Regions from separate parts of the Insulibacter thermoxylanivorax genome, predicted to be linked through region 1. Evidence: riboswitches for the same ligand, from Rfam matches in the RefSeq annotation. Region 1 holds a riboswitch; each other region holds the start of a gene.
The links. A riboswitch is a leader RNA that binds a small molecule or an ion and turns the genes downstream of it on or off. The one in region 1 is predicted to bind thiamine pyrophosphate.
Positions count from the first base shown of each region.

Region 1 (8,900 bases):
GAAGACGGTGCAGAGGTCTGGCGTTTCGTTCGCCAGGCCGGCAGTTTAGACTTGAATTCTGCTTACTGTTATATCATGCTGTGTGACTTCAACTCGGACACCTGTGTAATAGCCCGTGACGAGAAGGGAGAGGTAGTCGGCTTCGTCTCCGGTTTGGTCTTGCTGAACAGACGGGACACGCTGTTCGTATGGCAGATCGCAGTTAGAGAAGACTGCCGCGGCCTGGGTGTGGGGACAGCGATGCTGGACGCCCTGTTAGCCCGCAGCGCATGCCGGGAAGTGCGCTATATCGAGGCCACGATTGCCCCTTCTAATCAGGCATCCAGGCGGCTGTTTGGACGCTTGGCCGAACGTCTGGGGGCTTGCGTTCAAGAGTTGAAGGGTTATGAGCGGGAGGATTTCCCAGAGGAACATGAGGATGAGAGATTATATCGGATAGGACCGTTAAGGATAGGAAGTGCCAATCAGATCTATACAAGGTCAAACTAAATGAGGAGGACAAATTCCCATGACACATACCAAGGTGTTGGACCAGCCGAACACCGCAATCTTCGATGAGTTAGAGTCTGAAGTGCGCAGTTATTGCCGCCATTTTACTGCGGTATTTACCCGTGCTAATGGATATAAATTATACGATCACCAAGGCAAGGAATATATCGATTTCTTCGCCGGTGCTGGTGCGCTGAATTATGGACATAACAACCCTGAAATGAAGAACAAGATCATTCAATATATCCAAAATGACGGAATCACCCATAGTTTGGATATGATGACTGCGGCCAAAGAATCGTTCCTGAAAGCATTTGATCAGATCATATTGAGACCGCGCGGGTATGACTATAAACTGCTGTTTCCCGGTCCCACCGGCACCAATGCAGTAGAAAGTGCTTTGAAGACGGCGCGCAAAGCCACGGGACGCAGCACGATCATCTGCTTTACCAACGCCTTCCACGGCATGACTTTAGGTTCATTGGCCTTGACTGGAAATAAGTTTAAACGAAAGGGGGCAGCGGTGCCGTTATCCGACGCCTTATTTATGCCCTATGAACATTTCTTGGGCGAGGGGATCGATACAGCAGAGGTGTTGGAACGTTATTTGGATGATCAAGGCAGCGGGGTAGATCTGCCTGCTGCGGTGATCCTGGAAACCGTCCAGGGAGAGGGAGGACTGCATGCTGCGAGCACGGAGTGGCTGCAGAAGATTGAGAAGATCTGCCGTGAGCGGGACATCTTGCTCATCGTCGATGATATCCAAGCGGGCTGCGGACGTACGGGAACTTTCTTCAGCTTTGAGCATGCCGGGTTGGAGCCGGATATCATCTGCTTGTCCAAATCCCTGGGAGGCTTCGGATTGCCCATGGCGATGACCCTGCTCAAGCCGGAACTGGATACTTGGCAGCCCGGTGAACACAACGGCACCTTTCGCGGCAATAACATCAGTTTCCTGGCTGCCACGGAGGCGCTGAACTATTGGAAAGACGAAGCGTTCAGCCGGGAATTGGAGCGCAAGGCGGAACTGATCCGTGCATCCTTGAACGAATTGGCCGAGGCTTGTCCCGAATTGAAACCGGAAGTTCGCGGCAGAGGGATGCTGCAAGGCATCGCTTTCCATAGAGAGGGAGCAGCTGGTGAAGTAAGTGCAGCGGCCTTCCGCAGAGGATTGATTATGGAAACTTCCGGACCTAAGGATGAGGTTGTGAAGGTGATGCCGCCGCTCATCATCGATGAATCAGGACTTCGTGCAGGCCTTAAGATTCTCATGCAATCCGTTGCTGAGGTAAGGAGGGGACTAATGTGATCGTGAAACATCTAGATGAGGTAATCGGCACGCAGGATGACATCGATACTGAGACTTGGAATGCCAGGAGATTGCTGCTTCGCCGGGATGGCATGGGATTCTCCTTGCACGATACGATCATTAAAGAAGGGACGGAAACCTATATCTGGTATGCCCATCATCTGGAGGCAGTGTATTGCATATCGGGGGAAGGCGAGATCGAAGATCTGGACCATCAGCAAGTCTACCCGATCCGACCGGGCACGCTCTATGCGCTGAATGGTCATGAGAAACACCTGCTGCGTGCTGCGAAGGAGATGAGAATGGTGTGTGTATTCAATCCCCCGCTGGTTGGCAATGAAGTTCATGATGAACACGGGGTCTATCCGCTTCTTGAATAGCAGCCAGCAGTCATCTTCGGAATAAAGTTCTGGAATACTTTAGAAGGTCTTATTCTGATCCGGCGGGCTCAGGGCCTGTGCGGATCGAGAATAAGACCTTCTATATCTATGCCCGTACATCGGTGATGTCGAAGTAGGGCATGCCGAGTCCTGCGGAATAAGCGAAGGATACGGCTGCAGCCAGCAGGATGAGATACAACAGATCGTACCATGAATAACTGATTATATAATAGTAGGTTCTCTTGGATTCCATTCCAAAACGCTTCGCTTCCATCGCTACCGCGATTCGCTGGGCCCTGCGGATGCTCTGGGCGAGCAGGGGAACCGTGTAGAAGCGAATCTTCTTATAGAGACTCCTTAAGCCGCGTCCTTCCAGACCGCCCCGCACCTTCGCTGCGTGGCGCAGCGTCTGGAACTCCTCGAACATGATCGGGATCAGACGGATGCCGGCCATGAAGCTGTATGAGAACTTGGGCGGGAGTTTGAGCTGCTGCATCAGGGAATAGAATAATTTCACCGGACTTGTGGTCAATGCGAAGAGGAGCCCAACTGCTGCGAAGTTCAGTGCACGAAAGCCGATATGCAGGCCGCGATAGAAACTTTCCTCTGTGATATGCAGCAATCCCCACTTCACCCAAGTCGTCTCCCCTTGTCCGAAGAACATCATCGCCGCTGCGGAAGAGACGAAGATGAACAGGAAGGGGGAGGAGTAGAGCAGCAACCGGCGCAGGGGATGGCCGGAGAACAAGAATAGGATCAAAAGATTGGCGATCGTCAGATTGATCATGATATTAATGTTGTGAATCATCACGATGATGATGAAGAGGAGCACGAAGACGATCAACTTCAGACTCGGATTGATCCGATGCAGCCATGTCTTGCGATGCGGAAAATTCATCCGTTCGTCACCGCCCCTTGGGAACTGCTATGTTGTGATGGATCATCCGCCCCTTCATCAGCGATCTGTTGTAGATATTCTGCTGGATCTCTGTAGATCTCCGCCCGGCCGTCCTGCACATGCCATACCTGAGTGGCGTAATGGCGGACGATCTGAAGATCATGGGTGACCATGAGGATCGTACTGCCGGCAAGGCGCCAGGATTCCAATATGTCCAGGATGGCGAAGGTGTTGCGGGCATCCTGGCCGAAGGTTGGTTCATCGAGCAAGAGGATCGGCTGCTCCTTCACCACCGCTGAGGCCACACTCAGCCTGCGCTTCTGTCCCATGGACAACTGATAAGGATGCTGCTCCTGATGAGCGGTGAGATCGAACTGTTCCAGCAGCTGTTCCACCTTGGGAGCGATTGCTTCTTCACTTTCCCCGCTCTGCCGAAGAGTATAAGCGATCTCATCCCAAGTTCGGTTGGTGACGAATTGGAATTCCGGATTCTGGAACACGAAGGCGAGATGATCGGCCAGATTGCGGATCTCATCGGCAGGGCGGCCCATGAGCTTGTAACAGCCCTTCGTCTTAACTAACTGCATGAGCGCAAGGAGCAGCGTGCTCTTGCCTGCTCCGTTATGCCCGACGATCGTCACCCACTCGCCGGCATGGAGCTGTGCCGCATTCACTTCCGTTACACACCTTCTGCCGCGATAGGCTTGGAATCTTTGGAGCTCGATCTTCGGCTCGGCATCTTCCCGGCCATCCTTCGTCGTCTGTGCCTGCCTTGCTGCGGTATGGACCCTGTCCGCTTGGGCCATATAATCTTCCCAGACGCCGGGATACCAGATGCCGTATTCGAGGAAGGCTGATCGATATTGTTCGAAGATCTCATCCCGCGGACCGTCGGCGATGATCTGTCCCCGGTCGTTGAAGAGCACGATGCGGTCGATGAGATCGAGGATCTGATCGATCTTATGCTCAACGATGATCAGTGTTTTGCCGCGGCTGATGTTCTTGATCGTCCGCCACACCTGCTCGGTGCCTTCCGGATCGAGCAGGGCGGTTGGTTCATCGAGCAGCAGCACATCCGGCTGCAGGGCAAGTACGCTGGCAATCGCCAGGCGCTGCTTCATGCCCTGCGAGAGTGACTGGATCGGCGTGTGCCGGTCCGTCAGATGAAGCCCGACGAGCTGCAGATAGGCATCGATCATATCGGGCATCTGTTCGTGCGGCACTTGCAAGTTCTCCAGGACAAAGGCGATCTCTTCATCGACATAGGGCATACAGAACTGTGTATCCGGATCTTGGAAGACAAAGCCCCAGCGCTCGGGAATCGTGATCTCATCCGCCTTTACCGGGACTTCCAGCGAGCCCGGGATGAGACCTGTCAGCACTTGCAGCAGTGTTGACTTGCCGCATCCGCTCGGACCCAGGAGCAGGACTTTCTCGCCTTGGTGAATGGTCAGAGACAGATCCCGGAACTGGAGTTCATCCCGTCCCGGGAACTTTAACCGAAGATTGGTTACCTGTGCAGCGATCATCGTTATCGCTCCAGTGCATCATAGTCCGACTGAGACACAGGACGGACGAGATTAGTGACCCCTGTAAGCTCGAGTGCCTTGACCAAGTAATAAGCGAATCCGCCGGCGATGATGATCGATCCGACCGTTCGAGCCGTGATCAACACCGTCAGGTTCCACAGCGCAAGATCATCGATGTAGCTGAAGTAGAGGTCCATGATGAAGGAAGCGATCGATGCGGCGATCGCTGCAAGGCAGGTCACGCCCAGCGTAAACTTGCGGTAGCGGAAGGCGGCGAATACCAGTTCAGCGAACAGGCCTTGCAGGACGCCGGACATGAGTACAGTGAGTCCCCATTCGGAACCTGTTACGAACTCAGCGGAGGCCGCTCCCACTTCTGCCAGCAAGGCAACACCCGGTTTGCGCACGATGAGATAGGCAACCGTGGAAGCGATGAAATACATGCCGTATACCAGCTGATCCAATTGCAAGCCAAACGGTTTAACGGCATAGTAGACAGGAGACCACAACTTATAGACAACTCCAAAAACAATTGCAATGACAATTGTCACAAGAATGTCAGCAAGACGCAATTTTCTAGATATTTGTACTGTTTGACTCAATGGATTCCACTCCTTTGAAATTGTGATCAACACCGGAAATCACTGAGCCGGTTCCAGGTGAACCAAGGCATGCGGCACAAAAAAACCGCTGCCCAAGCAGGGAGCGGAATACATAGAAAAGCCAGGCGCTGCAGGATCTGCTCGACATCCGTGCGGTTGATCAGATCTGTAAGCAGATCTGCAAAGCCTAGATCATTCTCATATGTCCACTTCCCTTCGCTGGTATTACCCAGTTCAGGTTCAAAGGGTTTAGGACGGCGCCGTCCAATCTCAGCTTCTCAGCTCCCCCAGTGTTTCATTTTCATATTAACATTTACAAGCGAGTTGTCAACATATTTCTATACTGCCCGCTATGCTCTGCAATACAAGATTAATGAAACAAAAATCAATGACATCCGCATGCAAATGGCTAAATGGGTGGAAAATATACAATAAAGACAATCTAAGTCAATTGTTAATGATGTTAAAATGATAGCAGTCACTATCTTTGCGAACATTTTGTGAAAGATGTGTACGAACATTGACAAATTAGAAGGGGCAAAGTTATATTATTAGTGATTATGGGCGAGTGAGCCCTTTCAAGAGAGAAAGAGGAATTAAGGGAGATTTCGTTCCGCTTTCGTCGGGCTGCGGTTTCGTAGCAAGCTCATCGATTGGGAATCCAAGGCTGTACGAAGTACATATTGATACCCGGTGATTAAGCTTGTTAGCCATGTTCAATGATGATAGGGGTTGCAACGCATTAGGGGAAAACTGCCTTCAAAGGCAGTTATTTGTCTGTTTTGACGAACTGCATCGTTCGTCGTCCATCCTGAGCAATTATGTCATTAATGCGGAAAAGAGGTTGATGAATGGTGAAGCGTTGGATGAAACGTCTAATCCCGTTGACGGCCATGATGATGCTGCTGCTGACGGGATGCAGCGTAGAAGGAGCATTGGATCCTAAAGGACCTGTTGCTGAGAAGCAGCTGGATTTGATCCTGCTGTCTTTGGGTGTTATGACTTTGGTATTGGTCGTGGTCTTCGTCTTGTTCTTCTGGGTGATCATCCGTTACCGCAGGAAGCCGGGAGATGAGATCCCTGAGCAGATCGAAGGAAGCCACAAGCTTGAGGCGACATGGACGATCATCCCGATCGTGCTGCTCTTTATCATGGCGGTTCCAACCGTTGCACTGACATTCAACCTGGAGCAAGAAGCGAAAGCGACGGAAGGCGATATGGTGATCCAAGTCGTCGCTAAGCAGTTCTGGTGGGAGTTCACCTATCCGGAAGAGGGGATCGTAACCGCTCAGGAAGTCTATATCCCTGTCGGCAAGAAGGTTGTCTTCGAATTGTCCTCGACGGATGTGCAGCACTCCTTCTGGGTGCCGGAGCTTGGCGGGAAGAAAGATACCAACGTCGGCGGAAGGAACGTGAACTATCTTGCTTTAGAGGCGAGCTATCCGGGTACATATAAAGGAAAATGCGCAGAGCTTTGCGGGCAAGGTCATGCTTTGATGGACTTCAAGGTCATCGCCTTGGAGCAACCGGAATATGATGCCTGGGTGCAGAAAATGTTAACTCCGGCTGAAGTGACGGTAGAGACGGAACTTGGGGCAGAACTCTTCGAAGCCAAGTGCTTGAGCTGCCATGCAATCGATCCGGGCATGCCTTCCATGGGCCCTAACCTGAATGGTTTTGCCGATCGCATGTTCATTGCGGGCTGGTTGGAAAATGATGCGGAGAACCTGGTGAAATGGATCGAAACTCCGGAAGATGTGAAACCAGGCGTCTTGATGCCGGGATTCAAAGATGTTCTGACAAGGGAAGAGATCGATGAGATCGTCAAATACTTGCAGAGCTTGCATTAATCCAGTGACGAAGGAGGTATGTATCGGTGGCTCATGCACAAGCACTTGGACGTAAGAAACGCTATTCGGGAATCATGGACTGGATCACAACCGTCGATCATAAGAAGATCGGTATCCTGTACTTAGTCACGGGGGGCGTATTCTTTCTGCTCGCCGGTCTGGAAGCGATCTTGTTCCGCATCCAGCTGATGTATCCGATGAACGACTTTTTGGATGCTCAGACCTTTAATGAACTGGTCACGATGCACGGAACGACGATGCTGTTCTTGGCAGCATTGCCGATTCTATTTGGATTTTTCAACTATATTCTCCCATTGCAGCTCGGAGCCAGAGACGTGGCCTTCCCGTTTCTGAATGCTCTAGGGTATTGGACCTTCCTCTTCGGCGGGCTTCTGCTGAACCTTGGTTTCTTCACAGGCGGTCTGCCGGATTCGGGGTGGACGGCTTACCCGCCGCTCTCGACCGAATATTCGCCTGGTTTTGGTATGGACTATTATTCGATCGGTTTACAGATCGCCGGGATCGGGACCTTGGTCGGTGCAATTAACTTTATCGTGACGATCGTGAACATGCGTGCTCCCGGTATGACGATGATGCGGATGCCGCTGTTTGCGTGGACGGCATTCATCACTTCGATCCTGATCGTGTTCGCATTCTCGGCGTTCGGTGTCGGCATCCTGATGCTGACCTTCGACCGCGTCTTCGACGGGCACTTCTTCAATGCCGCTGTCGGAGGCAACGTCATCTTGTGGCAGCATATCTTCTGGATCTTCGGACACCCTGAAGTGTATATCCTGATCCTGCCGGCATTCGGAATCTTATCGGAGGTTATCCCGACCTTCTCCCGCAAGCGCTTGTTCGGATATACATCGATGGTATTCGCAACGGCATTGATCGGTTTCTTAGGGTTTATGGTGTGGGCGCACCATATGTTCACCGTCGGTATGGGGTCGGTAGCGAATATCCTGTTCGCTGTAGCAACGATGTTGATCGCTGTTCCGACAGGAATCAAGATCTTCAACTGGATCTTCACCATCTGGAAAGGATCGCTCAAATTAACGACTGCGAGCTTGTTCGCCGTAGGATTCATTCCTTCCTTTACGATGGGCGGAGTGACGGGCGTGATGCTCGCGATGGCAGCTGCTGACTATCAGTACCACGATACGTATTTCGTCGTCGCGCATTTCCACTACGTCATCGTAGGCGGTACGGTACACGGCATCTTCGCGGCGTTCTTCTATTGGTTCCCGAAGATGTTCGGCCGCAAGTTGAACGAAACCCTCGGCAAGATTACGTTCTGGCTGTTCCTAATCGGTTTCCACCTGACCTTCTTCATCCAGCACTGGCTCGGTCTCATCGGTATGCCGCGCCGCGTGTACACTTTCCTGGACGGGCAGACGGGATGGAATGAGATGAACTTCGTCAGCACCATCGGTGCATTCTTGATGGGTGTTGCCACGATCATCCTGCTGATCAATATCATCATCACGGCGATGAAGCCGAAGGATGCAGAGGCTGACACATGGGAAGACGGCCGCACGATGGAATGGGCGATGCCGTCGCCGCCGCCGGTATACAACTTCAAGCAGACACCGCTTGTACGCGGTTTGGATGCTTGGTGGGTGGAGAAGCGAGCCGGCAATGATGCGATGACGCCTGCAGAACCTTTGGGTCCGATTCATATGCCGAACGGTTCGATCCTGCCGGTGATTATGTCCATCGGATTGTTTATCGCGGGATTGGGAATCATGCATCATGCGACTTGGGCATCTATAGGCGGTTTCGGAATCCTGGCAGTCTGCATGATCATTCGTTCGCTCATCGATGATCCGGGATACTATAT
Region 1 covers NZ_BMAQ01000009.1:68,188-77,087, reverse strand. Annotated here, with positions in the region: gene ectA (diaminobutyrate acetyltransferase) at 1-489, shown strand, start outside; gene ectB (diaminobutyrate--2-oxoglutarate transaminase) at 509-1,798, shown strand; gene PRECH8_RS06395 (ectoine synthase) at 1,795-2,178, shown strand; gene PRECH8_RS06390 (energy-coupling factor transporter transmembrane component T family protein) at 2,285-3,076, opposite strand; gene PRECH8_RS06385 (ABC transporter ATP-binding protein) at 3,073-4,605, opposite strand; gene PRECH8_RS06380 (ECF transporter S component) at 4,608-5,189, opposite strand; TPP riboswitch at 5,402-5,506, opposite strand; gene coxB (cytochrome c oxidase subunit II) at 6,074-7,057, shown strand; gene ctaD (cytochrome c oxidase subunit I) at 7,132-8,900, shown strand, end outside.

Region 2 (8,900 bases), on a different contig from region 1:
AATCAACGAGCAGTTGTATGAATACGGTTGGAAAGCCCAGTTCATCTCCGGGATCATCATGCCTCTGATGGGTTTCATCGGGAATATCAGCTATGTCTTGATCAGCGTCGTCGGCGGACTGCAGGTGTTCTGGGGCAGGATCGCCATCGGCGATGTTCAGGCTTTCATCCAATATGCCCGCCAATTCTCCCAGCCGATTACTCAGGCTGCAAATATCGCCAACGTCATCCAATCGGCGATCGCTTCGGCGGAACGGGTCTTTGAGCTGCTGGATGAGGAAGAGGAGCAAGCTGCGGATGCTGCTGCCGGCAGGAAGACTTCGATCCTTGATAAGAATGCCGTGAAAGGGGCGGTTTCCTTCCAGAACGTGCGCTTTGGTTACAAGCCGGACGACGTGCTGATGGAGGATCTGAGCTTCGATGTGCAGCCGGGTCAGACCATAGCCATCGTAGGGCCTACAGGAGCGGGCAAGACGACGATCGTCAACCTGCTGATGCGGTTCTACGATGTCAGCGGCGGTCGGATCACGATCGACGGAAGGGATATTCGCGAGTATGACCGAGGTTCGTATCGCAGCGTGTTCGGCATGGTGCTGCAGGATACCTGGCTGTTCAACGGCACCATTCGCGATAATATCGCCTACGGCCGCGAAGGGGCAAGCGAGGAAGAGGTGATCCAGGCAGCAGTCGCCGCCCATGCGGACCATTTCATCCGCACGCTGCCGGACGGCTACGATACGGTGCTGAATGAAGAGGCCTCGAATATCTCACAGGGGCAGAAGCAGCTGCTCACGATTGCCAGAGCGATCCTCGCTGATCCGCGCATCCTGATCCTGGACGAAGCGACGAGCAGCGTCGATACGCGGACGGAGATCTATATCCAGCGGGCGATGGAGACTCTGATGAAAGGACGCACCAGCTTCGTCATCGCACACCGGTTGTCGACGATCCGCAGCGCCGATCGAATCCTCGTCATGAACAAAGGGCGGATCATCGAGCAGGGCACCCACGACGAACTGCTTCAGCAAGGCGGCTTCTATGCCGAGCTGTATAACAGTCAATTCACGGCGAAGTCCCAGCGGCAGGCGATATAAGAACTAAAACGATATAAGGATAGACGACTGAACGGTAACGGACGTTCTGCACCCGGACATGAAGAAAGCTGCATCTTCGCAAGAAGATGCAGCTTTCCTTGTCTGCGTACAGCTAAGTGTTAGAACAGGTTAAGTATAAGGGCTGTATAAGGGCTGATGGTTAGACAGGCCACTCTTCTAAGCGGTAAGCCATGTCGAAGAAATTGTATTCCATCTTGCAGCTGGTGAGGAAGAGATCGCGCATGCGCTCTCTCGCTGCTTCCGATGTTTCTGCCGCTAACTGATCAAGCCGGGCAAAGTACCTGTCGATGGCGCCGCTCGTATCATTGCCGTAGATCATGATCCAATCATAGAAAGGATGGGACGGATCGGGATTGATCTCGCGTACCAGCCTGCGCCCGATCTCATCATATACCCATGGACAGGGCAGGGTGGCGGCGATGATATCGGCGACGGTTCCCGTCGCGGCTGCGGCGAGCATATGACTGACATAGTGGTGGGCCGAAGGCGTAAGCGGGAAGCCTTGCAGATCGGCATAATCCACCCCCGCTACTCTGCATAGATTCTCATGGGCACGCCCTTCATCATACAAGACATAGGCGATGCTCTTATGGAACATCTCCATATCCTCGCGATTATCGCTCTTCGCGATGGCCATGCCGCGCGCTTGGATCATCGCATTCAGATAAGCATGATCCTGTTTGACATAGTGAATCAGCTGCTCCGCGCAGAGATCTCCACGCGCGATTCCCTGCACGAAGGGATGCTGATAAGTCACCTCCAAGATCTCCTGGGCATCCTGCTTCAGTTGTTCGCTGAAACTCATCACACCATTCCTCCTATCAGTTTATTAACCAATAGAAAAAGCCGCTCCTATGGAGCGACTTGACAGCGGGCAGACGAGATGAAGCGATGATGCAGAGATACAAGACCATCTCCCAAAGGTGCACAGGGATCCAGATCATTGGCTTTCATCAGCTGGACCCTGCAGCACGCATTAAGCCCTAAGTCAGCTCCACTTCCCTACGCTGGTACTAACCAGATCAGGTTCAAAGGGATCAAGGATAGCTCCTTGTCTCAGCCGTAACGGCACCCCTAGCGGAACGCTTCTTCTTCGGTTACCTGTATTGTAGATGATTGGGGGGGGGTTAGTAAAGGGTTGAGCTGGGATATAGCGGAATCGGGCTGAGAAGATTCATGTCCGAAGCCGGTTACTTTGTTCTATAATAGGGAATGTAAGCGGTTTAATTAAGAGGATTCAGCAAGATGCTGAGCGAGATCTGGCAGAGGGAGGAAACAGGGATGAACAAGAGCAACAAATTCGCATGGACTTGGAAAGTGAAGCCGGAATACTTAGACGAGTATGTGGAGATGCATCTCAATCCATGGCCGGAGGTCTTGGAAGAACACAGCAAGGCCGGGATTCGCAATTATTCGATCTTCCAGAACGGCAATCAGTTCTTCTATGTTTTCGAATGCGATGATGTCGAGGCTGCCTTCGCGTACATCGCGCAAAGCAAGGCGTGCCGGCGCTGGGACGCCATCACCTCTAAGATGGTGGAGGGTTCCTTCGACCACAGCAAGGGGACGCCGACGCCGCTGCGTGAAGTGTTCTATCTGAAGTAATTCATGCGGTCATTCATATGCCTGGCAGGAGCTAAAGCATCGCAGGCCTGGGAGACGTTACGTCCGTCGACCAGGCCTGCCGCGCACTGGATAGGTGGGCAGATCTGCCAGAAGCAATCCTAAGCCGATCCATTGCTGGAACCGTACTTCCTAAAGAAGAGATAAGAGATGATGATCGGCACGGCTAGATTGACGGCGAGCACTGCGAAGAATACGATCATCTTCCAGGTTGTCGGCAGAAAGGCGCTGAGGATCATGATGAGCCCGCCGAAGAACATCAATCGTCCGCCGATTAAATTGCTTCGCCGCCACACGTCTTCGTTGGCCAATGTCCACGGTGTCCGCAAACCGAAGGAGTAGTTGTGCCTGAAACGGGGCAGCAGGTTGCCGACGAAGACGAAGAGTGAGCCCGCGATGATCGGTGCCAACGCTGCGATGTTGATCTCTGCGCCCATGCCGCTGAGAATCGTCACGCCGTGTACGACCAGCAGGATGAGCAGCGTGATAACGTTAATGGCGTCGATATCGCGAAGGTTTTTCTGCAGACTGGCGCGCTTCGGATCGATGATCGGCGCCAGCTTCATCAGCAGGAAGACACCTAACATCACCGCCGGCATCAGGAATAAGGCGACAGGTTTGGAGGCATAGCGGTCAGCTTCGCCGTGGATGTTCCAGTGGATGGGCATCTGATCGGGCAGACGGTCATAAGCAAGCAGGCTGATGATCAAAGCGGCGGCGATGAGGCCGAGCGGCAGGATCATTTTTTTCATCATGCATCATTCCCTTCCGTAGAGGTAGACTGAAGCGAAAGGATCCATTTGATCACATCTTGGAATACCGTCGTATTCAGCGAATACACGATATGCTGTCCTTGACGTTCGTCGGTGATGAGTCCGGCTTGTTTTAGCATGTTCAAATGATTGGATATGCTCGGCTTGGTCATCGTAAAATGCTCCGCGATCTCGCCGGCGGTCCTGTCCCGCTCCTTCAAGAGATCCAAGATCTTGCGCCGCGTGGGATCGGACAGCGCTTTAAAGGTATCGTTCAAAGACATGGCGCGGCCCTCGCTTTCTGCGTGATGTTTCCAACCCCTGTCATCTTCGAGACAATTTATATAATTAGATAATTAGACAATAATCTAAATATCTAATTAAAGAGTAACAGATCGATACGATGCTTGTCAATGTTTTAGATGAAGTTCTTACATGCAGTTAAGACCTTGCGTCATCTGCGTCATAATCGTGATCTGCCGTTTGGAGGACGGCTGGATCCAAGCGGTATTTGACCTCGGCAGCGGATGAATGCGGCTCAGTTTCACAGCAATCCTCCTCTATGGCAATATGAACATCAAACTGCGACCATTCTTTAACCGGAAGCTCTACAAAAATATCATGAAAATCCCTTTTGTATCCAGGGAACTTTGGTAATATTCTAGTATGAATCTGGAAATGAAACAACACATCAGCATGCGAAGAGACCAATTCCTAGGCACACCGCCCAGCATCCGTCCATAAGATATGGCAGGGCATTACAATGCGTTCATAACCTTATGGAGGTGCTGGCGACTGTGAAAGTAAGCGTGAGAGAACAGGATTCGCTGTGGAGATACAGCCAATTGTTCCAGGTGCCGCTGCCGCTGATCATCGATTCCAATCCGGGGATTGATCCCGATCGGTTGATGATCGGTCAGACCATCGACATTCCGGGTTATATCATCTCGGAATATACGATAGCTCCAGGGGACACCCTCTGGCTCCTTTCCGTCAGGCATCAGATCCCGCTGGATGCGATCATGCTTCTCAATCCCAGTGTGGATGCCGACTCGCTGATGATCGGCCGGACGATCCGCCTGCCGGTCAGAGTCACATGGCCGATCGTACAAGGTGAGAGACCGTATCCTTATGCCGTTCTGATGGAGGAATTAAATCAGCTGCACGAGATCTATCCCTTCATGCGTATGAACACAATCGGTTCATCTGTCATGGGCAAGCCGATACCCGAACTGCAGATCGGTCGCGGGGATAAGCGGGTGCATATGAACGGCTCCTTCCATGCCAATGAGTGGATTACAACGGCAGTGATCATGCGGTTCGTGAACGATTATCTGCTTGCTTTGACGAATCGTCAGGCGATCCGCGGGTTGGTGATGGAACCCTATTATTCCAGCGCCATGCTGTCCATCGTGCCGATGGTCAATCCCGACGGGGTGGATCTTGTGATCAACGGTCCGCCGCCAGAAGAGCCTTATCGTTCGCAGGTGCTGCAGATCAATGGGGGGCAAACGGATTTTACAGGCTGGAAGGCCAATATTCGCGGCGTCGATCTAAATGATCAATTCCCAGCTAACTGGGAACTGGAAGCAGAGCGCAGAGAACAAACGCCGTCCCCGCGAGATTATCCAGGACGATTCCCGCTTTCGGAACCGGAGGCGCAGGCGATGGCGGAACTGACAAGGGTGAGGGACTATGACCGGGTACTGGCTTTCCATACTCAGGGCAGGGAGATCTATTGGGGGTATGAGGGTTATGAACCGCCGGAGTCAGAGACCATCGTGAATGAATTTGCACGGGTGAGCGGATATCGAGCAGTCCGCTATGTGGACAGCCATGCTGGATACAAGGATTGGTTCATTCAGGATTGGCGCCGGCCGGGCTTTACGATTGAGCTGGGGGAAGGCGTGAATCCATTGCCCATAGAGCAGTTTGAAGAGATCTATCAGGAAAGCCTGGGGATCTTCCTCGCCAGTCTCTACATGTGACGCATGGAAGATGTCCTCATGGTGCCAGCTTCGATGTCGTATAATATAATAAATGTTAGGAATTTATCGAACCGTTCACGATATGTACCAGCACCATTAGATGTACTCAAGTGATCAAGGCAATAAAAGTTGAAACAATCGTTCAGGGAGTGGGAGAATGACGGGTGAGGACCATAAGAAGGTTATGATCTTATATGCCAGCTATGGAGACGGGCATTACCAGGTTTCTAAAGCGCTGCGAGAGAAGTTTCTAGAGAAAGGCATCCGCGAGATCGTCATGATCGATCTGTTCAAAGAAGCCAATCCCACGGTGAATGCGATTACGAGATATTTTTATATCAAAAGCTACAAAGTCCTGCCTTCGGTATATGGTTGGCTTTACTATGGAACGAAGAATATCAAGTGGGACTCCTTCTTCGCAAAGTGGGTGCAGTCCTATGGCCAGCACAAGCTCTTGAAGATGATCAAGGTTGAACGGCCCGACATTGTGATTCATACATTCCCGATGGCCGTCATTCCTGAGATTCGCAAGAAGCTTGGCATCTATATCCCGAATGTTACGGTGGTGACAGATTTCGATCTGCACCGCCGTTGGCTGCACCCGGAGATCGACAAGTATTACGTGGCAACAGAAGATCTGAAAGCGAAGATCGAGAAGACGGGAATCCCGAGTGAGCGCATCGTGGTGAGCGGCATCCCGATCAAACCCGCCTTTGAACAGCGCCTGCCGGAGTCGAAGATCTTGGAGAAGTATCAGCTGCGTAAGGGGAGACATACGATCCTGATCATGGCTGGATCGTACGGAGTGATGCAGGGTCTAGGCAGCATGTGCGAACGGCTGGCGAAGCATGAGGAGATTCAGCTTATCGTCGTCTGCGGCAAGAACGGGCACCTGCAGGAGGAGATGGAGCAGCGGTTCCAATCCTTTGCGAATGTGAGGATTATGGGGTTTGTCGAGGCGATTCATGAGCTGATGCAGATCTCCACATGCATCGTTACGAAGCCGGGCGGCATCACCCTGTCCGAAGCGATCAGCATGCAGCTGCCGATCTTCATATACCGACCCGTGCCGGGGCAGGAGAGGGACAATGCCGTCTATCTCGAGAGCAAAGGGGCGGCGTGCATCGCCCAAGAACCGCCGGAGTTGGAAGCACAGCTGCTGAACTTGCTGAACGAACCAAGCCGCCTGCAGGATATACGAAGTGCGCTGAGCGATCTGTGGAAACCCCATGCGGCAGACCGAATCGTGGATGATATTATCGCTGATCTTAACGATCATCCTATGCAGCGATCGATACATCTCATATAATGATGGAATTATATACATCATTTATCTCATATAAGAAAGTTGGGAAACGGTGGAGACAGTAATACGCTTGCTCAATGATAGAAACTTTGTTCGATATGCATTGATCTTATTCATCGGAGAATTCGTCAGGGGAGCGATCATCCTGTCCTTGCTCCCCTTATATGGGCTGGATTATTGGGTAGTCGGCGTAGCGGTGACCGCGCACTATACAACGGATACAGTCTCCAAGCTCGGCGTTGGCTATCTGGTGGACAGGTTCTCTTCGCGATTGATGGTGACGAGCGGACTGACCCTGGCCATTGTAAGCATATGCCTGATGTATTATTTTCCCATCCCATGGCTGATTATCGTTGCTTCTGCGCTGCTTGGGCTGGGCATCTCGCCGGTATGGATCGCGTGTTTGGCGATGGTGAAAGACTCGCAACGGGCGACGCAGATGGGATTCCTCTATACGCTTTGGCTGGCGGGGATGGGCGGCGGTCCGGTTGTGATTAACTTTTTCCTGCGATTTGGACATGCTCTCTCCTTCGCGATCTTAACCGCGCTGCTGGGCTTAGGGTTGCTGTTCTCCATGCGGATCCGGAGGGTCGATTCGCGGAACCTGCGCGTCATTCCCATCCGCCGGCAATTCCTGATGCTCGTCCAGAAGGTTCGCAGGATGCGGCTGCTCTTGCCGGGGATGATCTTGCAGACGCTGGGAGCCAGCATGCTGCTGCCGGTGCTGCCTGATTTTGCGACGCTGGAGATCGGGCTTGATCCCTCGCAGATCTCCTTTCTGCTCATGGCTGGAGGAATCTGTGCGATCCTGGCATTGATCCCGATGGGCAGGCTTTCCGATCGGTTCGGCAAGCAGCCGTTCCTCGTGATCGGCTTCTGTATGTTGGGCGTTGCGCTTCTCTTCCTGGCGAAGACGGAGACGATCGAGTTCGCGCTGCTGTGGGCGGTTGTGCTGGGTATCGCTTATTCGACGATGCTGCCGGCATGGAACGCGCTGTTGTCTTACTACGTTCCGGAGAATCAAGAAGGGGTCGGCTGGGGCCTGCTGAATACGGTGGAAGGCATCGGCATCGCGCTAGGTCCAAGTATCGGCGGGGCGTTGGGCAGTCTGTATGCCGTGGCGCTGCCCATCGAGATCGCGGCTTTTATCTTCCTGTTCATCGGGTTGTTCTACCTGCTGGTGCCGATCGATCGGATCACGATGACAAAGCGCAGAGCATGAGACTGATACATATGGATCACAAATGGATCACAAATGGAACCAAGATGCCTTATCGGCTGCACCGCCATAAGCGGTATACGGCCTAATAAGGCATCCTGGTTCCATTAGCATTGCTGTTCAAACGGATATACAAGTTCTCGCAGACTAATATCTTCTCAGCACTTCAGCACGGGAGATGGCGATGATCTTCGGTTCCAGCAGTTCTGACTTTGTGGTCAGACGTTCCCTGCCCTGCGGATGAACAACAAATAACAAGAATTTAAGATAAATCCTCGTCAAAGCAGTAAACAGTCCAGAAGGCAGGTCGATGACGGAGTAACCGAAACGCTTCGCGCCCCGATGAATGATCGATATGCCGTAGAGCCCTCTGATGCGCTGAAGGTCGGGGTCCTTCTCCAGCATCTCCTTAAGCTTCGGCATCAGGCCCTGCATGCTGCGGATTAACTGCACCGATAACTGCGTCGTGGAGCGGGCAGATACACCGAGGCGATGCAATTCCTCGTTGTTCAGATGCAGTTCGATGATCGGATCTCCCCGCTTGATCGTCTCCCCGTCATCGAGATGAATGGGATGCTTGCCCTGGTAACGTCTGACACGGAACTTAAGGAAGGGATCGGCGGGATCAATATACTTCGTACCGATGATCTTATGCACGAGATTGTCGTACCACAGGAAGGTCTTGACCATGATTCGTTTCCCGAGGGACTCTTTAGCCGCGCGTTCTTGACGATCCATCTCCATGAGTTCATCCACCCTTACGAATTTCATGCCTTGTGATTTTAACTTTGCGAGTACATCGTCCAGTGCGATTAACATATACTTTGGTGCCTCCGGCACCGCACCCAAGGTTTCACCGCTGTCATGCAGCAGGACGACGGAACCTCCCTTGCACTTC
Region 2 covers NZ_BMAQ01000004.1:42,246-51,145, reverse strand. Annotated here, with positions in the region: gene PRECH8_RS02685 (ABC transporter ATP-binding protein) at 1-1,093, shown strand, start outside; gene tenA (thiaminase II) at 1,254-1,919, opposite strand; TPP riboswitch at 2,097-2,200, opposite strand; gene PRECH8_RS02675 (L-rhamnose mutarotase) at 2,396-2,719, shown strand; gene PRECH8_RS02670 (SdpI family protein) at 2,839-3,489, opposite strand; gene PRECH8_RS02665 (autorepressor SdpR family transcription factor) at 3,489-3,773, opposite strand; gene PRECH8_RS02660 (M14 family metallopeptidase) at 4,287-5,477, shown strand; gene PRECH8_RS02655 (MGDG synthase family glycosyltransferase) at 5,635-6,786, shown strand; gene PRECH8_RS02650 (MFS transporter) at 6,887-8,005, shown strand; gene PRECH8_RS02645 (polysaccharide deacetylase family protein) at 8,150-8,900, opposite strand, start outside.
Region 2: it holds a riboswitch for thiamine pyrophosphate, as region 1 does, so the genes downstream of both, tenA (thiaminase II) here and PRECH8_RS06380 (ECF transporter S component) in region 1, are expected to answer to the same signal.

Region 3 (8,900 bases), on a different contig from region 1:
GAGAAAGGGTTGGAGCTCGACGAGATCATCAAGAATGCCACTTATCAATACATCTACGAGCAGATCGACCTTGATGGCTTCCAGGCAGCGATCGATCAGTGGTTGAGCCGCGGCGGACAGGACATCATCGACGAATATAACGAGGCTTATCGAGCAGCAAGATAACATGCTGGGAGAGGGCTGTTGAATCGCTCAACAGCCCTTCCCATTAAATGAACTTTATACAGAAAGGAAGAACGGGTATGCAGCAAGCTTCGGTCCAACCGCAACAGACCATTCCCAGGCCGCAGAGTGAAGTATGGCGGCGGATGAAACGCAACAAGCTGCTGTATTTGATGATCTTGCCAGGCATGCTGTATTTCATCATCTTCAAATACTTGCCGATGTTCGGCTTGATCATCTCTTTCCAAGACTTTAAACCTTACAAAGGATTCATATACAGCGAATGGGTGGGTTTGAAGCATTTCGAGAGGCTGTTTACAGAACCGGAATTCCTCATGATCTTGAAGAACACCTTAGTGTTGTTCGGCCTGAATCTGTTCATCTATTTCCCAATTCCGATCATCCTCTCTCTGATGTTAAATGAGATTCGCATCTCTGCTTTTAAACGCACCGTGCAGACGCTCATCTATATCCCGCACTTCATGTCGTGGGTCATCATCGTCTCGATCAGCTACGTCATGCTGACGATGGACGGCGGGATCATCAACCAGCTGCTGGTTCACTTCGGACATGAGAAGATCAATTTCCTGCTCAGCCCCGAATGGTTCCGGCCGATGTATATCATCCAAGTGATCTGGCGCGAAGCCGGCTGGGGGACGATCATCTATCTCGCGGCGATTGCCGCTGTTGATCCGGAGCTCTACGAAGCGGCGCGGATGGACGGTGCCGGAAGGTTCCGCCAGATGTGGCATATCACGCTGCCGTCGATTCGCGGCGTGATCGTCACCCTCTTGATCCTGAAGATCGGGGATATCCTGGAGCTTGGCTTCGAACACGTCTACCTGCTGCTCAATTCGATGAACCGCAATGTTGCCGAGATCATCGATACGTACGTCTATACCGCTGCTCTCAAGCAAGGACAGTACAGCTATAGTACAGCCATCGGTTTCTTCAAATCCTTTGTCGGTCTCATCATGGTGATGATCGCCAACAAGCTGGCCAGGAAGTTTGGCGAAGAGGGCGTCTACTAATACACGAAGGAGGAAAGAGAAATGGTAGAAGACAGATCGCTGCAAGGTAGAATCTTCTCGATCATCAACTATTTTCTGCTGTCGGTCATCGCATTGCTGTGCTTAGTGCCATTCCTTCATGTATTGGCAGGCTCCTTTACAACGAATGCCGAACTGGCCGCAAAACCCTTCATCATCATCCCGGAAGTGTGGAGTCTAGATGCCTACAAGTTCGTCTTCTCGACGAATACGATTACGCGGGCGATGCTGATCTCGATTGGCGTGACTTTGATCGGTACATTGTTCAGCATGTTCTTCACTTCTTTGACGGCTTACGGCCTTGCGAGAAGGGACCTTGACGGCCGCCGGATACTGATGTTCCTCGTGGTCTTCACGATGCTGTTCCAAGGCGGGATGATCCCGACCTTCTTGATCGTGAAGGAACTGGGCTTGATCAACAAATATGCAGCGCTGATCATCCCCAGCACGATCAATGCCTTCAATATGATCATCTTGAGGAACTTCTTCCAGAACATCCCCGATGGACTGGAAGAATCGGCGAAGATCGACGGCTGCAATGACTTCGGCATCCTATTTAGGATCGTGCTGCCCCTGTCGCTGCCGGCGCTGGCTACGATCTCTCTCTTCTACGCGGTTACGTATTGGAATACGTACTTGAGTGCGATTCTCTATATCGACAGCAGTGAGAAATGGCCGATTCAAGTATGGCTCAGACAGATCGTTGTTCTGGCGAGCGGCTTGGACGGCTCGACGAATGAAGATGTTCCGCCGCCTGACCAAGCGGTGAAGATGGCGGTTATCATCGTCGCTACGATTCCGATTATGCTCGTCTATCCGTTCTTGCAGAAGCACTTTGCAAAAGGTGCATTGCTTGGTTCTATCAAGGGTTAAGAGAGATAATCTATGCGGGAGGAATGCCGGATGCAGAGGACACCGATTGAATGGGCAATATTCGCATGCGACAGCATGATGGCTCGCTACCGAGCCCCTGAACTTCCGCCGGCCCATCGATGGCATTACCATCAGGGAGTCTTCTTATGCGGGATGGAGATGTTGTGGGAAACCGTGCTGGAGGAACGTTACGATACGTATATCAGGGAATATGTGGATGCATTAGTTGATGAGAATGGGAATCTGTATTTTGCCAGGGATGAATTGGATGCGATCCAAGCGGGGCTCCTGCTCTTCCGACTGGATGCATCATCATCCGATCAGCGTTACCGGATTGCGGCTGCAAAGCTCAGAAGCTTATTTGACACGCTGAATCGAACTTCTGAGGGAGGCTTCTGGCATAAAGATAAATACCCTTATAATATGTGGCTTGACGGCCTGTACATGGGCGGCGTGTTCGCCCTGAAGTACGCCAATCAATACGGCGAGGTGCAGCTGAGAGACATGGTGCTGCACCAAGAGAAGCTGATGAGGAAACACATGAAGGATGAAAGGACCGGACTGCTCTATCATGCTTGGGATGAGAGCCGGCGCATGCCTTGGGCGGATCCTGAGACCGGCTGCTCGCCGGAGTTCTGGGGCCGTTCCCTCGGCTGGTACGGCCTGGCGCTGTCCCAGTTCATCGATCTGCTGCCGGAGGATCATGCAGGGCGCGCAGAGTTGATCCAGGTTCAAAGGGATTTCCTCACGGCATTGGTTCGTTATCAAGATGAGAGAAGCGGCCTGTGGTATCAGGTCGTGGATAAGGGAGATCACAGCGACAATTGGCTCGAAACGTCGTGTTCGGCGCTCTTCGTCTACGCGATCGCACGGGCCGTGAAGCAGGGCATTGTCGGCGATGAATTCCGCCGCGTCGCGGAAAGGGGATATGAAGGCTTGACGAACCGCATGCGGACCGATGATGAGGGACGCTTCGTCATGCCGGATATCTGCATCGGCACCTCGGCGGGGGATTACACCAATTATGTCACCCGTCCGACCAGCGAGAACGATCTGCACGGTGTCGGCGCCTTCGTCATGGCATGTGTTGCCATGCATGACCTGAATGCTTAGGAAGCGGTTGATCGTGATTCAGATCGGGCATGCTAACGTGGGTACCGTCATGTCGATACATGATTACTAACGGAGGTGCACCGATGATGAATCACACGATGACGATGAACAAGCCGGCACAGACGTCTGAGAAGAAGCTGGAGGGCAAAGTAGCGATCATCACCGGCGCCGGTTCCGGCATCGGCAGAGCTGCTGCGAAGAAATTAGCGGAGCACGGCGCCAAGATCTGCCTTATGGATCTAAAGGATGAGCGCACGGAAGAGGCCGCCTCCGAGATCGTGGCTGTCGGCGGCGAGGCGATCGCTGCGGACGTGGATATCTCGGATCCGGACCGCGTGGCCCTCGGGGTGGAAGCTGTGCTCGATACCTGGGGGAAGATCGATATCGTCTTCGCCAATGCGGGCATCAACGGCCGCATCGCACCGATCGAAGAGCTGACGCCGGAGGACTGGGATCAGACGCTGAACACGAATCTCAAGGGAACCTTCCTCGTCGTCAAGTATGCGATCCCTCACATGAAAGAGAACGGGGGCAGCATCATCATCACAAGCTCGATTAACGGCAGCCGCAAATTCCACAGTTTTGGGATGAGCGCCTACAGCAGTTCCAAAGCGGGGCAGGTTGCCTTTGCAAAGATGGCCGCCCTGGAGCTGGCCCGGTACCGCATCCGGGTGAATGTCATCTGCCCGGGAGCGATCGAGACGAATATCGATGAGAATACCTTCCAGTCTCCGGAAGTCAAGGAGATCCAGATCCCGGTGAAGTATCCGGAAGGCAGCCAGCCCTTAGAACACGGTCCGGGCAAGCCGGAGCAGGTGGCAGATCTCGTGTTGTTCCTGGCTTCGGAGGATTCCAGCCATATCACGGGGACGGAAGTCTATATCGATGGTGCGGAGTCATTGTTGTAATGGATAGAGGAAACCTTTGGACCGCCGTTTGTCGTTCAAAGGTTTCCTTTTTTGTCAATTTTTCGACACTTGATCATGGCAGCCAGCTTGATATATGGGACAGCGTTGACAATTCTCACAATAGCGGGTATGTTAGGAATAGGAACAACTGCATATGGGTTCAACCACTAGGGGAGCCGTTAGAACGGCTGAGAGAAGGATAGTGCTCCTGATACCCTTATAACCTGATCTGGGTGATGCCAGCGTAGGAAAGTGGTGCTCGACTTGAAGTCTGCTGTCGCGCCGCTCCTAGTTGGAGCGGCTTTTTTGATGGCATGTACCATCTTACCCCCATGCTCTGCAGACGGCAATGATGGAGATGACTAGGGAAGGAGGGGATGGGTTGAGCTTGCAGGAGGATCATCTGCAGCAGCATCGCAAGCAGGAAGAAGCGGTTGAAGAACGCTATTCGCGGCAGATTTTATTCGCCCCGATCGGCCGTGCGGGTCAGGAGCGCCTTGCGCAAAGCCGCGTGCTGATCGTCGGCATGGGGGCCCTCGGCACGGTTTTAGCCAACCATCTCGTGCGTGCGGGAACGGGGTTCGTTCGCATCACGGACCGCGACTATGTGGAGTTCAGCAATCTCCAGCGGCAGATGCTGTTCGATGAGGAGGATGCGCGTGAAGCCCTGCCGAAGGCGGAAGCGGCTGCCAGGAAGCTCGTGCGGATCAACTCAAGCGTAACCATCGAACCGGTGATCACCGATGTGACGGCGCGGAATATCGAAGAGCTGGCCGCCGATGTCGATCTCATCCTTGACGGCACGGATAATTTTCAGACGAGGTACCTGATGAACGACTACGCCTTCCGTGCGAAGATCCCGTATGTTTACGGCGGAGTGGTCAGCTCGCGCGGCATGTCAGCGGCCTTCATACCGGGGCGGACGCCTTGTTTTCGCTGTTTGCTGCCGGAGGACGGAAGCGCCGGCGGCGAAACCTGCGATACCGTGGGCGTGCTGTCCCCCGTCGTCGATATCGTTGCTTCCTATCAGTCGGCAGAGGCGCTGAAGATCTTAACGGGCAATCTGGATGCCGTGCGCAGGAGTCTCTTCACCTTCGATGTCTGGCACAATCGCTTCTATGAGCTGAAGTTTCCTGCGCCCAGCAAGTCTTGCCCGACCTGCGCCAAGGGGGAATATCCGGCGCTCGATCTTCGCCGGGCTGCAGAGGTGACAACGATGTGCGGCCGTGATTCCGTGCAGATCACCGGCGGCCAAGCTTTGGACCTTAAGGTTTGGCAGGAGCGGCTGAGCCGCGTCGGCAAGGTGACAGCGAATCCCTACCTGATGCGGGTGCAGCTGCCGGAAGGAGAACGGTTAACCCTGTTCCCCGACGGGCGTGTACTCGTGCAAGGGACGAGCGAACCGGCGCGGGCGAGAACGCTGTATGCTCGTTATATCGGAATGTGAGTTAAGGCGCAGCGATGAGTCTGAGATGCACATGGGCATGCAGGGATCAGATAGCAGAGGTCGGATTGCAGGACTGGAAGTGTCAGCAAGGACCTGTGAACAAGAGAGGAGGAATGGGAATGCGGGAGTTTCGCTTGTATGCGATCACCGGCGAGGAATACCATCCCGGCCGCAGTATGTTGGAGGTGATGGAGGAAGCGATCAAGGGCGGCGCCGACATCGTCCAGCTGCGGGACAAGAAGGGGACGAAGCGGGAGATCCTGGAGAAGGCTTATGCCCTGCGCGAGCTCACAGCTCGGTACAACGTCACCTTCATCGTGAATGATCATATCGACATCGCCTTGGCCTGCGAGGCGGACGGCGTGCATCTGGGGCAGGATGATCTGCCGCTCAGCGAAGCCCGTAAGCTCATGGGCAAGCGGATCATCGGCATCTCCACCCACCGCATCGAGGAAGCGCGGGCGGCGGAGGCGGAGGGGGCGGATTATATCGGGGTTGGCCCGATCTTCCCGACCAAGACCAAGGAACATGCCAAGCCGGTGACGACGGAGTACATCAAACAGGTGGAGCGGGAGATCAAGATCCCCTATGTGGCGATCGGCGGCATCAAGCTGCACAACGTGGACGACGTGCTGGCGGCAGGTGCAAGGCGCATCTGTGCAGTGAGCGAGATCGTCGGAAGCCCGGATCCAGCGGAGACCTGCCGGGCCTTTATCCGTAAGATCGAAGCATACACGGGAGGGGATAAGCAGTGAGATTAACGGTGAACGGTGAGCTCCGAGAGGTTCAAGCCGGCACTGTGGAGAGCATGGTGAAGGAGCTCGGTCTCGATAACAAGTTGATCGTCGTGGAGATCGACGGACAGATCGTTGAGAAGCAGGATTGGTCCGACGTTGCACTGCGTGAAGGAATGAAAGTCGAGATTGTGCACTTTGTGGGAGGCGGTTGAGTCATGATAGCTGATGATGCATTGGTCATAGCGGGCAAGAAGTTACAATCGCGATTCTTCCTGGGGACGGGCCTTTTTCCAAATCCTTACGTGCAGCAAGAAGCGATCAAGGCCTCCGGGGCGGAGGTGCTGACCTTCGCAATCCGCCGCGTGAATCTGGATGCCGTTGAGGATGACTCAATCCTGCAGCATCTGGAGCGGGAGAACTTCCAGTTCCTCCCCAACACCTCCGGCGCGAAGACGGCGGAGGAGGCCGTGCGCATCGCCCGTCTCGCTAGAGCCTCGGGACTGAGCAATTGGGTCAAGGTGGAGATCTGCGCCGATGAGAAGACACTGCTGCCCGACCCTGTTGAGACGCTGCGGGCGACGGAGATCCTGGTCAAGGAGGGGTTCGTCGTCCTGCCTTACACCTCCGATGATCCGATGCTCTGCAAACGGCTGGAGGAGGCAGGCGCGGCGGCGGTGATGCCGGGAGGAGCGCCGATCGGCACCGGTCTTGGGATCCTGAATCCTTACAATATCGGCCTCATCGTCGAACAGGCGAAGGTGCCGATCATCGTCGATGCGGGACTCGGCTCAGCCCAGGATGTCGCGCAAGCGATGGAACTCGGCGTCAGCGGCATCCTGATGAATACGCCGGTGGCGCGCGCTAAGGACCCCGTGATGATGGCCAGAGCGATGAAACTGGCGATCGAGGCGGGGAGATTGGCCTATCTCGCCGGCCGCATCCCGAAGCGCCGGTATGCTTCGGCCAGCAGCGGCTTAGAACAGTTCATATCCAGATTGTAGGTGAACAGCATGGGGGAACGTGTCATCATCATGGGGGGAGGCGTTATCGGCCTGTCCTGTGCATTTGAGGCATTAATGAAGGGGTACAAGGTCACCGTGGTAGAAGCGCGGACCTGCGGCGGGCAAGCCTCCGGCGCCGCAGCGGGGATGCTCGCCCCCTTCTCGGAGAACACGGCCTTTCCCGATGATTTCTTCCGCTTATGCCGCGAGAGCCTGCGCTTGTACCCGGAGTGGCAGCAGGCGGTGAAGGACATGAGCGGGGAGGACTTTGAATACACGAACAGCGGCAGTCTGTATGCGGTCTATCACGAGGCGGATCTGAGCGCGCTTAAGCAGCGGCAGTTATGGCAGAACGAATTCGGGGCGCAGGCGGAGATCGTGGAGGGTGGACAGCTTCGCCGTCTCGAGCCCGAGCTGAGCCCGGAGGTGATCGCCGCCTTGTACATTCCCGTTGAATCCCACGTGCATGCTCCGGATTATGTGAAGGCGCTGGAGCGGGCCTGCCGGAGGCTTGGCGCCGAGATTTATGAGCAGGCAGGACATGCCAAGCCGGAGCTTACGCCGCAGGGAATACGCGTGATCAGCGAGCACGGCGAGATCTATGAAGGAGACCGGCTGATCGTGTGCACCGGCGCATGGAGCAAGATGTGGGAAGCGCAGTTTGGCATCGCGATTCCGGTCTTCCCGATCCGCGGCCAGATCTGTGCCTATGACACGGCGCCGCAGCGGGTGCGCCATATGGTGTTCACCAGCCAGGGCTATCTCGTCTCCAAACGCCATGGGCAGCTGGTATGCGGTGCTTCTGAGGATCTGGCCGGCTTCGACACATCGGTGACCGAGAAGGGGATCGCTCGCCTGCTTACCTGGAACGATAAGGTGTTCCCCTTCGTCAGTGCGCTCGAGCCCGTCTTGAAATGGGCGGGACTGCGCCCGGCGACGCAGGACGGCTATCCGCTGATCGGGGAACTGCCCCAAGACCGCCGGGTCATCATCGCCTGCGGTCACTATCGCAACGGCATCCTGCTGAGCCCGGTGACGGCGAAGATCGTCGGCGGGCTGCTGACGGGACAGGCTTCCCGCCTGTCGTTGGCCGCCTTCGCGCCGGAGAGGTTCAGCAGCGGATTGCAGTATATGAAGGAGGCTTAAATCCATGGAGAAGATCGCGAAGGCGCTGACCATCGCCGGTTCTGACAGCGGCGGCGGCGCCGGTATTCAGGCGGATCTGAAGACGTTCCAGGAGCGGAATGTCTTCGGCATGTCGGTGATCACGGCGATCACCGCACAGAACACCCTGGGCGTGCAGGGGGTGTATCCTCAATCGGCAGCCTGCATCGCCGCTCAGATCGATTCTGTGCTTTCGGATCTCGGCGCTGATGCGGTGAAGACGGGGATGCTGTTCTCCGCGGAGATCATTCGCCTCATCGCGGAGAAGATTCGCCGCTACAAGGTTGAACGGCTGGTTGTCGATCCGGTGATGTATGCCAAGGGGGGGCGCCGCTCTCCTGCAGGAGGAGGCGATGGAAGCCCTGCAGCAAGATCTGCTGCCGCTGGCGTATATGATCACGCCGAATATTCCGGAAGCCTGCCGCCTGCTTGGCATCGATCAGATC
Region 3 covers NZ_BMAQ01000005.1:237,019-245,918, forward strand. Annotated here, with positions in the region: gene PRECH8_RS04110 (extracellular solute-binding protein) at 1-165, shown strand, start outside; gene PRECH8_RS04115 (ABC transporter permease) at 243-1,193, shown strand; gene PRECH8_RS04120 (carbohydrate ABC transporter permease) at 1,215-2,084, shown strand; gene PRECH8_RS04125 (glycoside hydrolase family 88/105 protein) at 2,115-3,197, shown strand; gene PRECH8_RS04130 (SDR family oxidoreductase) at 3,284-4,105, shown strand; TPP riboswitch at 4,265-4,373, shown strand; gene PRECH8_RS04135 (ThiF family adenylyltransferase) at 4,488-5,552, shown strand; gene thiE (thiamine phosphate synthase) at 5,672-6,307, shown strand; gene thiS (sulfur carrier protein ThiS) at 6,304-6,501, shown strand; gene PRECH8_RS04150 (thiazole synthase) at 6,505-7,290, shown strand; gene thiO (glycine oxidase ThiO) at 7,300-8,436, shown strand; partial or broken gene thiD (bifunctional hydroxymethylpyrimidine kinase/phosphomethylpyrimidine kinase) at 8,441-8,900, shown strand, end outside.
Region 3: it holds a riboswitch for thiamine pyrophosphate, as region 1 does, so the genes downstream of both, PRECH8_RS04135 (ThiF family adenylyltransferase) here and PRECH8_RS06380 (ECF transporter S component) in region 1, are expected to answer to the same signal.

Region 4 (3,520 bases), on a different contig from region 1:
CTCAACAAAAATTGGGACTGTCAGAAGATTGAAAACTACCTGACAGAGCAAGGCGTACTGACTCCGCGTCAGGTTCTCGGAGTGAAGAACGAAGGCAGCATCTGGCATGAGTCGGCGGCGGGGATCATTCTGAAAAAACGCATTATACGGGCGATCTGACGCAAGGCCGATTCAAGGTCTACAATGTGGATAAAATGCACCACAAGCCGCAACATCCTTAAAAATTCGGCAACATGTGGGGGATTTTCCGGAGGTGGAACCCTGGCTGGCGATACAACAACAGCGTCTGCGATCCGCGAGTTATTCGAGGTATTGTGCACATTTTCTTTGTATCGGTTGAATCGATATCGATTGTATGTATTCTTGATTTCCAATATTTACGCGTTGACAGGGATGAACCCTGTCTCTTTAAATAAGACCATGAAAACGCTTTACTAAACCGTTTTACTAAAACGTTTTCCTAAAACGGTTTCACATCCCAAATCAAACATCCTTTTTATTGTTGACGTTAAAGGAGGGGTGCCGCTTGCCATGAAGGTTACGATTAAGGATATCGCTAAAAAATCAGGGGTATCCGTCACCACCGTATCCAGGATTATAAACAACAAATCGGAGGGGATCAGGCAGGAGACGCGTGAACGCGTCTTGCAAGTTCGACGGTTCGAGTGGATGTAGAGCGGTTGGAATATTTAAAGAATCTTGTAGAGGAATTGGTGATTGACCAAACAAGATGATGGAGGAAATTGTTTCATCGGCATCATCGTTAAGCAAAATGGCAGAAAATATACAAACAATGTTAAAACGGTTCACCGTATAAGGAAGCGTATTTACTTTGCTTTATAAGTATGTTAATATTAAGGAAAAACTAAATAAGTTTGTCGCTTATCTACTAGGGGAGTCCAATAGCTTGGACTGAGAAAAGAACGCGCTTAAGTTCTTTGACCCTTTGAACCTGATCTGGGTTATACCAGCGTAGGGAAGTAGATAGCGGGAGTGTATGCGTTTGTTGCGTACGTTTCGCTATTTGCGTTCCATCGGGTTCTCTTAGAGAACCCGATTTTTATTTCCGCATATATTCTCCTATCTCCGCCCCGCGTTTTGGTGTAACTTCAGATCCTAAATCATTATTTTAAGGGAGAGGAGTTACATGCAAAACATCAAATCTTTCATGCAATTTCCTGCGAGTAAAAAGGTGTATGTCGAAGGTTCAAGACCGGATATTCGTGTTCCGATGAGAGAAATTACGTTAAGTCCAACAAAGACAGAAACAGGAATCATCGAAAATGAACCAGTTCGTGTGTATGACACAAGCGGTCCTTACACCGATCCTGATCTTCAGCCGGACATTCAAAAAGGATTGCCGCCGCTAAGAAAACGTTGGATTTTAGAAAGGGGCGACGTTGAAGAATACGAGGGGCGTCCAGTGAAACCGGAAGATAACGGATTCCGTAATGAGAAGCAATCAGAGATTACTCTGCCTTTCGAGAGAAAGCCGCTTCGAGCAAAAAAAGGAAAAACTGTAACACAAATGCATTACGCAAAAAGAGGGATTATTACGCCGGAGATGGAATTTGTTGCGATTCGCGAAAATATAGATCCGGAAATCGTGCGTCAAGAAGTTGCCGCAGGCAGAGCGATTATTCCTTCGAATATTAACCATCCGGAAAGTGAACCGATGATTATTGGGAGTCGTTTTCATGTAAAAATTAATGCGAATATTGGCAATTCTGCAGTCACATCATCCATTGAAGAAGAAGTCGAAAAAATGCTTTGGGCGGTGCGCTGGGGAGCAGACACGATTATGGACTTATCAACGGGAAAACACATTCATGCGACACGAGAATATATTATTCGCAATTCCCCTGTGCCTGTCGGGACGGTTCCGATTTATCAAGCGCTTGAAAAAGTGAACGGCGTCGTTGAAGACTTAACGTGGGAAATTTACCGTGATACGCTCATCGAACAAGCGGAACAAGGGGTGGACTATTTTACGATTCACGCGGGGGTGCTGCTTCGTTACATACCGATGACGGTAAACCGAACGACTGGCATTGTTTCGCGCGGCGGCTCGATTATGGCGCAATGGTGTTTAGCCCATCATGAAGAAAACTTCTTATACACGCATTTTGAAGAAATATGCGAGATTTTGAAAACGTACGATATTGCAGTATCGCTTGGAGACGGGCTGCGCCCAGGCTCGATTGCCGATGCGAATGACGGAGCGCAGTTTGCTGAATTGGAGACGCTCGGAGAATTAACAGAAATCGCTTGGAAGCATGATGTGCAAGTGATGATTGAAGGACCAGGGCATGTGCCGATGCATAAAATTAAGGAAAATGTCGATAAGCAAATCGAAATTTGCAAAGGTGCGCCGTTTTACACATTAGGACCGCTTACGACCGATATCGCGCCGGGATATGACCACATTACATCCGCGATCGGAGCGGCGATCATTGGCGCGTACGGAACGGCGATGCTTTGTTACGTGACGCCAAAAGAGCATTTAGGGCTGCCGAATAAAGATGATGTGCGCGAAGGAGTGATCGCTTATAAAATCGCAGCACACGCGGCCGATTTAGCAAAAGGGCACCCGGGAGCGCAACGGCGGGATGACGCGTTATCAAAAGCGCGCTTTGAGTTTCGTTGGAACGATCAGTTCAACCTTTCGCTTGATCCAGATCGAGCTCGGGAATATCATGATGAAACATTGCCGGCGGAAGGGGCGAAAGTCGCGCACTTTTGTTCGATGTGCGGGCCGAAGTTTTGCTCGATGAAAATTTCACATGAGCTGCAAAAAACGGTGAGGGAAGAAGGGATGAAACAAAAAGCGAAGGAGTTTGTCGAAAATGGCATCTCTCTCTATCGATGATGTTCAAGAATTGCAAAAGGAAATTGCCGAATTGAAGGAGAAAATTCTTAAATTGGAACAGCAAATTGCCTATATTCAAAAAATTGCCAGCATTCATTTTTTGAGACACCGTTTATGCGTAAATGTGTCAAATGCCATTATATAGAGATTTTATATTATTAAGGGGATTGTCAAATATATAGCTAATTCATCTCCCGTTTTGCAGGTGGAAATCGGGTAATGAATTAGCCTTTTTATTTTTGCTTTTGTCATTTCTTTTAAGTTTTTTATATATATTTCATCACTAGCGTCGCATAAATAAGTTTTGAAATTTCAGATTTTATTTTTCTGGAAAATTAGCGAAAAACGAAAACACATCCGTCATACGGTCAAATCGCTCATAATCTAAGTATCCACGATTGAACACGTACAGGCATTCCTGATCATCAATGAATACCTCTAATTGACCACGATCATGTTCGATTGCGTTTGTCAGTACGGCCTTGTCGGGATAAGAAAGTCCTTTTTCCATGAATACAAGACGCAAGTGAAGCTTCACGTCCGATTTTGTTTTTCGGAACTCTGCCCATTTGTGGTTCGTCAAACTCAGTGGCAACGTACTCGAATCAATGATTTTTAGTGGCGTTGTCAGCTTTCTTCGCTTTTGAAAAT
Region 4 covers NZ_BMAQ01000027.1:2,558-6,077, forward strand. Annotated here, with positions in the region: gene PRECH8_RS10210 (recombinase family protein) at 1-159, shown strand, start outside; gene PRECH8_RS10215 (LacI family DNA-binding transcriptional regulator) at 532-675, shown strand; gene PRECH8_RS14790 (hypothetical protein) at 666-734, shown strand; TPP riboswitch at 882-996, shown strand; gene thiC (phosphomethylpyrimidine synthase ThiC) at 1,148-2,869, shown strand; partial or broken gene PRECH8_RS10230 (hypothetical protein) at 3,204-3,520, opposite strand, start outside.
Region 4: it holds a riboswitch for thiamine pyrophosphate, as region 1 does, so the genes downstream of both, thiC (phosphomethylpyrimidine synthase ThiC) here and PRECH8_RS06380 (ECF transporter S component) in region 1, are expected to answer to the same signal.